One region of the Streptomyces sp. NPDC046122 genome, then DNA from elsewhere that is predicted to be linked to it. Evidence: riboswitches for the same ligand, from Rfam matches in the RefSeq annotation. Region 1 holds a riboswitch; the other holds the start of a gene.
What was found. A riboswitch is a leader RNA that binds a small molecule or an ion and turns the genes downstream of it on or off. The one in region 1 is predicted to bind glycine.
Positions count from the first base shown of each region.

Region 1 (3,396 bases):
TCCTCGACGTCGACCTCGCCGTCCTCGCGCGTCTTGACGACGACGACCTTCATGCCGGCCATGACCGCGCTCGCGGCGTTCGTGCCGTGCGCGGACGACGGGATCAGGCACACCGTGCGCTGGTCGTCGCCGTTCGCGCGGTGGTACGCCCGTACCGCCAGCAGGCCCGCGAGCTCGCCCTGCGAACCGGCGTTGGGCTGGATCGACACCGCGTCGTAGCCGGTGACCTCCGCGAGGCGCTCCTCCAGCTCGTGGATCAGCGTCAGGTAGCCCTCGGCCTGCTCGACGGGCGCGAAGGGGTGGACGGCGCCGAACTCCGGCCAGGTGACCGGCTCCATCTCGGTGGTCGCGTTCAGCTTCATCGTGCACGAACCGAGCGGGATCATGCCCCGGTCCAGCGCGTAGTCACGGTCGGCGAGCTTGCGCAGGTAGCGCAGCATGGCGGTCTCGGAGCGGTGCTGGTGGAAGACGGGGTGCGTGAGCACCGCGTCGCTCCGCAGCATTCCCTCGGGCAGCGTGTCGGCCGCCCGCTCGTCGAGCGCCTCGATGTCGGCGTCGACGCCGAAGGCGGCCCAGACCGCGGCGATCTGCGCGCGGCCCGTCGTCTCGTCGCAAGCCATGGAGACGTGGTCGGCGTCGGCCAGGTGCAGGTTGACCCCGCCCTCACGGGCCGCGGCGACGACGTCGGCCGCCCTGCCCGGGACGCGCGCGGTCAGCGTGTCGAAGTACGCGCCGTGCACGATCTCGACGCCGCCGGCGCGCAGGCCCTCGGCGAGGAGCGTCGCGTAGCGGTGGGTGCGGCGCGCGATGCCGCGCAGGCCGTCGGGGCCGTGGTAGACGGCGTACATGCCGGCCATGACCGCGAGCAGGACCTGCGCGGTGCAGATGTTACTGGTGGCCTTCTCGCGGCGGATGTGCTGCTCACGCGTCTGGAGCGCCAGCCGGTACGCCTTGTTGCCGTCGGCGTCGACGGAGACGCCGACGAGCCGCCCGGGCAGGCTGCGCGCGAACTTCTCCCGTACGGCCATGAACCCGGCGTGGGGGCCGCCGAAGCCCATCGGTACGCCGAAGCGCTGCGTGGTGCCCACCGCGATGTCCGCGCCGAGCTCGCCGGGCGAGGTCAGCAGGGTCAGCGCCAGCAGGTCGGCGGCGACGGTCACGATCGCCCCCAGCTCGTGCGCCTGCTCGATGACGGGCTTGATGTCGCGTACGGCGCCGGAGGCGCCCGGGTACTGGAGCAGCACGCCGAAGACGCCGCGCTCGGCGGCCTCGGCCGGGATGCCGTCCGACAGGTCGGCGACGACGACCTCGACACCGGTCGGCTCGGCGCGCGTCTGAATGACGGCGACCGTCTGCGGCAGCGTGTCGGAGTCGATCAGGAAGACGCCGTTCTTGACCTTGCCGACGCGGCGCGCGAGCGACATCGCCTCGGCGGCGGCCGTGCCCTCGTCGAGCAGGGACGCGCCCGAGGTGGGCAGCCCGGTCAGGTCCGCGACCATGGTCTGGAAGTTCAGCAGCGCTTCGAGACGGCCCTGCGAGATCTCCGGCTGGTAGGGCGTGTACGCCGTGTACCAGGCCGGGTTCTCCATGACGTTGCGCAGGATCACCGGCGGCGTGAAGGTGCCGTAGTACCCGAGGCCGATCATCGGGGCGAGCACCTGGTTGCGGTCTGCGAGCGTGCGCAGCTCCGCCAGTACCTCGGCCTCGGTGCGCGCGTCGGGCAGCCCAAGCGCCTCGGCGCTCTTGATGACCTCCGGCACCGCGGCCGCGGTCAGCTCGTCGAGCGAGCCGTACCCGACCTGGGCGAGCATCTTGGCCTGAGCCTCGGCATCGGGCCCGATGTGGCGCTGCTCGAAGGGGATGCCACGCTCGAGCTGTGAGAGCGGAATGCGGTTTGCGGTCATCTGCGGAAGGCCTCCTGGTCTGACGCGACCTGCGAGGGGCACCACGGCACGGGTACCCGGACGGCCTCCCCCTCTGTCATCTCAACCTGAGAGCTTCACCGGAAGACCGTGCGGACGTCGCTGACGTCGAGGGTCGTTCCGGCTTTCACCGTCGGTGAGGAAGGGATCCGTGACAGGTGCTGTGCCGTGTTCCCGGCACATGCCCGTACGGCGCCCGCCCTGCTTTCCAGAGTGACCTCGTCCGTGCGGTACGGGGGCCTGAGAGATTCCGGGGAGGATTTGCTCCTTCGGCGCCTCCGGCACGTTCACCGGAGACTCTCCCGCACGGGGTCAGCAGCCACTGGCCAGCCTACCAGCGAGGCCCGTCGAGGATCCCTCGAGTGGCCGAGTCCACAGTTGTGCCCTTTCGTAGGCATTACGGGGCTACGAGCAGCTGCCAGCAGTTGGAGGGACCGTGCAGACCGACATCGATCCGCGCAGCCTGATCGGACGCAAGGCGTTCGACCGCAACGGCGACAAGATCGGAACGGTGGACGAGGTGTACCTCGACGACGCCACGGGCGTACCCGAATGGGCCGCCGTACGCACCGGCCTCTTCAGCCGGGACGCCTTCGTCCCCCTGGAACCCAGCAAGGTCGTCGACGACACCCTCCGCGTGCCGTACGACCGCGCCCTGATCAAGGAAGCACCCGACTTCGGCGTCGGCCGGCACCTCTCCCCCGCTCAGGAGCTGCAGCTCTACCACCACTACGGGCTCGACGTCTCCTCCCCGGCCCCCGACCGGGACTTCGGGCGGCTGGCCGGCGACGACCCCTCCTGATCCCCCGCCGCCCGCACGAGCGGCAGCGGGTCCGACGGGGCCAGGTGCGGATCGTCCACCCCGAAGGTCCGCACCCGCCCCGGCGCCGACGTCGGCTCCTCGAACCGCACCGTCACCCGCCCCACCCCGCTGCCCTGCACCCACCCCGCCCCGTACTCCGTATGCCGTACGTCCTGGCCCGCCAGCCAGCGCCGCCGGGGCGGCTCCTCCGCGGGTGGAACCGCCGGCTCTTCGCCGGGGGCCGTCGCGGCGGGCGCCTTCGCCGCGCCCGCTTCGGCCGCCGCCTCCGCCGACTCGCCCGCCGCCTGCGCGAAGAGGTCCTCCTGGGTGAAGTCGGCGAGCCCGGTGACCCCCACGCCCAGCAGCCGCACCCCACCAGTGGTGTCCACCGACTCCAGGAGTCTGCCCGCCGCCTCCCGCACCACCGTCGGATCGTCCGTCGGCCCGCGCAGCGTCTCGGAACGCGTCAGCGTCGAGAAGTCGTACCGGCGCACCTTGAGGACCACGGTCCTGCCCGAGCGCCCGGCCGCGCGCAGTCGCTCGACGCACCGGTCGGACAGCCGCACCACCTCGTTCCTGACCCGGACCCGGTCGTGCAGATCGACCTCGAAGGTGTCCTCGACCGACACCGACTTCGCGTCCCTCTCGGCCACCACGGGCCGCTCGTCGTGC
Region 1 is NZ_JBWKLQ010000003.1:9,836-13,231, reverse strand. It holds gene gcvP (aminomethyl-transferring glycine dehydrogenase) at 1-1,904, opposite strand, end outside; glycine riboswitch at 2,141-2,237, opposite strand; gene AC07FK_RS09290 (PRC-barrel domain-containing protein) at 2,359-2,724, shown strand; gene AC07FK_RS09285 (DNA polymerase IV) at 2,652-3,396, opposite strand, start outside.

Region 2 (3,396 bases), on a different contig from region 1:
CGCCGACCTCAGGGAGCTGGGCGTACACGACGTCACCGAGCGCGTTGGCCGCGAACTCCGTGATGCCGACCGTCGCCACGCCGTCCTCGGCGGTCGACAGCCACTCGTGCTCCTTGCTGTAACGCAGCTGCTGGGGGTTGCTCATGACCTGAATTCTCCTGTACGCGGGGGAGTGGTGGTGAACGGGGAGGTTGTGCGGGGGGTCACTTCTGGCGCTTGTAGAAGGGCAGGGCGACGACCTCGTACGGCTCATGCGTACCGCGGATGTCGACGCCGACACCGGAGGTGCCCGGCGCCGCGTGCGCGGCGTCGACGTACGCCATGGCGATCGGCCTGCCCAGCGTCGGGGACGGGGCGCCGGAGGTGACCTCGCCGATCACCTTGCCGTCGGCGACCACGGGGAAACCGGCGCGCGGGACGCGGCGGCCCTCGGCGACCAGGCCGACCAGCTTGCGCGGCGGGGCGGTCTCGGCGCGCTCGGCGGCGGCCTCCAGCGCGGCGCGGCCGACGAAGTCGCCCTCCTTCTCGAACTTCACGACCCGGCCGAGGCCCGCGTCGAACGGAGTCAGGGCAGTGGTCAGCTCGTGCCCGTACAGCGGCATGCCCGCCTCCAGGCGCAGCGTGTCGCGGCAGGAGAGACCGGCCGGGACGAGGCCGGCGTCCTTGCCCGCCTCGGTCAGCGCCTGCCACAGCGTCTCGGCGTGCCGCGGCTCCACGAACAGCTCGAAGCCGTCCTCGCCGGTGTAGCCGGTACGGGCGATGAGCGCCGGGACGCCCGCGACGGTGCCGGGCAGGCCGGCGTAGTACTTCAGCCCGTCGAGGTCGGCGTCGGTGACCGACTTCAGGATGCCGGGGGACTCGGGGCCCTGGACGGCGATCAGGGCGTAGGCGTCGCGGTCGTCCCGTACGACGGCGTCGAAGCCGGCGGCGCGCTCGGTGATCGCGTCGAGGACGACCTGGGCGTTGCCGGCGTTGGCGACGACCATGTACTCGGTCTCACCCAGCCGGTAGACGATCAGGTCGTCGACGATCCCGCCGTCCTCCTGGCAGATCATCGTGTAGCGGGCGCGGCCGAGGCCGACGGTGCCGATGTTGCCGACGAGGGCGTAGTCGAGCGCGTTCACGGCCTGCGGGCCGGAGACGGTGATCTCGCCCATGTGGGAGAGGTCGAAGAGGCCGGCCCGGGTGCGGACGGCGTTGTGCTCGTCGCGCTCGCTGGCGTACCGCAGCGGCATGTCCCAGCCCGCGAAGTCGGTCATGGTCGCACCCAGCGAACGATGAGTGGCGTCGAGGGCGGTGTGACGGGGGACATTGCTCATGTGCGGGGCTCCCAGGGCATGACAGGCGAGGACGATCCTCCCCATCTGTCATCGGAACCTGAGAGGTTCACCGGGAGTCCCGGCTTGCACCTTGGGTGGAGCCGCGACGAGGCGGCTCGCTTTTCAGATCTGCCTCGCCCGCGCGGTACGGGGCCTGAGAGATTCAAGGGAGGAACTTGCTCCTTCGGCGTCCCGGGCACACAGTGCCCCGGACTCTCCCGCGCGGATTCAAGCGGCCGGTATGCAGTTGGCGGGCACATCATTGCACGCGGGCGGCGGCCCGACAGCACCTGGGCGGATCTCGAAATGGACTTGTGGCGCATTACCTTTTCTTTACACTTTGTGGGCAAGGGTGGGAGAGGGTGGGGGACACCCGACAGGGGGAAGACGATGACGTTGCAGCAGCCCGGTGTGTACGCGACGACCGCGGGGACCGCGCACCGCGCGATGCCCGCCCAGCAGGGTGTGCCGGTGCGGGCCGCCCGCCGGCCCGCGCCCTTCGTGCGCGACCTGCGCGCGCGGGGGGGATGCGGCCCGCGGGCACTGTCCTTCGCGGCCGGTGACACGGTGGTGGTGTCGGGCCTGCCGGGCAGCGGCAAGAGCACCCTGATCCGGCGTACGGCGAGTACGGCGGCGCACCGGATCGACTCGCAGGACGCGCGCGAGCGCTGGGAGGCGCTGATGCCCCGCCTGCTGCCGTACGCGCTCTACCGGCCGTTGGTGCGCGCGGCGCACTACGCCGGCCTGTGGCGCGCGCTGCGCTCGGGCGAGGGCGTCGTGGTGCACGACTGCGGTACGCAGACGTGGGTGCGGCGCTGGCTGGCCGGCGACGCCCGCCGCCGGGGCGTCGCGCTGCACCTGGTGCTGCTCGACGTGACGGCGGACGTGGCGCGGGCCGGCCAGCAGGAGCGCGGCCGCGGGGTCTCCGGTTACGCCTTCGCCCGGCACCGGCGTGCGGTGGGCCGGCTGGTGCGGGACGCGGAGGCCGGCCGGCTGCCGGCGGGCTGCGCGTCGGCGGTCCTGCTGGACCGGGACGCGGCGGGCGCGCTGAAGGTGATCGATTTCCTCGCTCCGGCCGCCGGGGGCCCTTCCGGCGGCTGAGGCCCGGCCGCGGGGGAGCCCGGGGGAGGGTGTGCGCGTCGCGTTAAAGTTCGTGCCGTGGATTTCCCTGACTTCCCGGTAGCGGCCCACCCGCACGGCGGCAGCGGCTGGCCCGGCAACGAGCTCGAAGAGGTGCTGGGCGCCTCGCTCGGCAACCCCGCCGCGGGCGGCCGCATAGTCGAGGTGCTCGGTCGCAGCCAGGTGTGGGTGCCGCTGCCCTCCGGCGGCGGCCCCGACTCCCCGCATCTCGACCTGCCGACCGTGCTGATCCACGGCGAGGCGTACGTCCCCGTGTACAGCTCGGAGGAGCAGCTCCGCCACTGCGCCGGGCCGCACATGTCCTTCACCGTGGCGCCGGCCCGGGAATTCGCCCGCGGCCTGCCCCCGCAGCTCGGCATCGCGGTGAACCCGGACGGCGCGGTCGGCGTCCCGCTGCCGCCGGCCGCCGTCGCCGAGCTCTGCCGGGCCGGCCGTACGCCGCTGGACGGGCCGGCCAGTGGCGGCCGGGTCCGGCTCTTCGAGCCGGACTGGCAGGAGGAGCCGGTCGACTTCCTCTCCGCCGCCGCCGGGGAGTTCGAGGAGAGCGGTGTGGTGCTGAGCGCCCGCCGCGCCCTCGCCAGCGTCGAGGGCGGCCCCCCGGCGCTCTTCGTCGGCGTACAGCTGTCCGCCTGGGAGGGCGCCGACCGCAACGCCCCGATGGACGCGCTGGGCCGGGCGCTCGGCCGCGTCCAGGTGCCGTGGGAGGTCAACCTGGTCCTGCTGGACGTGGCCCAGGACCCGGTCGCCGGGTGGATGCTGGAGAAGGTCCGGCCCTTCTACACGCGCGCCTGACGCCCGCCTGCCGCCCCCGGCCGTCGCGCCCCGGCCTCCGTAGGGGCGCCCCGCTCGCGGCCGTCGCGCACCGCGCGCCGGGCCGCCGTCCGCGCACCGCCGCCCGACTCGTGCCCCGCGCCGGTGCTGCCGCTTAAGCTTGGCC
Region 2 is NZ_JBWKLQ010000001.1:270,328-273,723, reverse strand. It holds gene gcvH (glycine cleavage system protein GcvH) at 1-145, opposite strand, end outside; gene gcvT (glycine cleavage system aminomethyltransferase GcvT) at 204-1,319, opposite strand; glycine riboswitch at 1,355-1,452, opposite strand; glycine riboswitch at 1,453-1,550, opposite strand; gene AC07FK_RS01175 (AAA family ATPase) at 1,710-2,420, shown strand; gene AC07FK_RS01170 (enhanced serine sensitivity protein SseB) at 2,478-3,251, shown strand.
Region 2: linked by a shared signal. The riboswitch ahead of gcvT (glycine cleavage system aminomethyltransferase GcvT) and the one ahead of gcvP (aminomethyl-transferring glycine dehydrogenase) in region 1 are both predicted to bind glycine.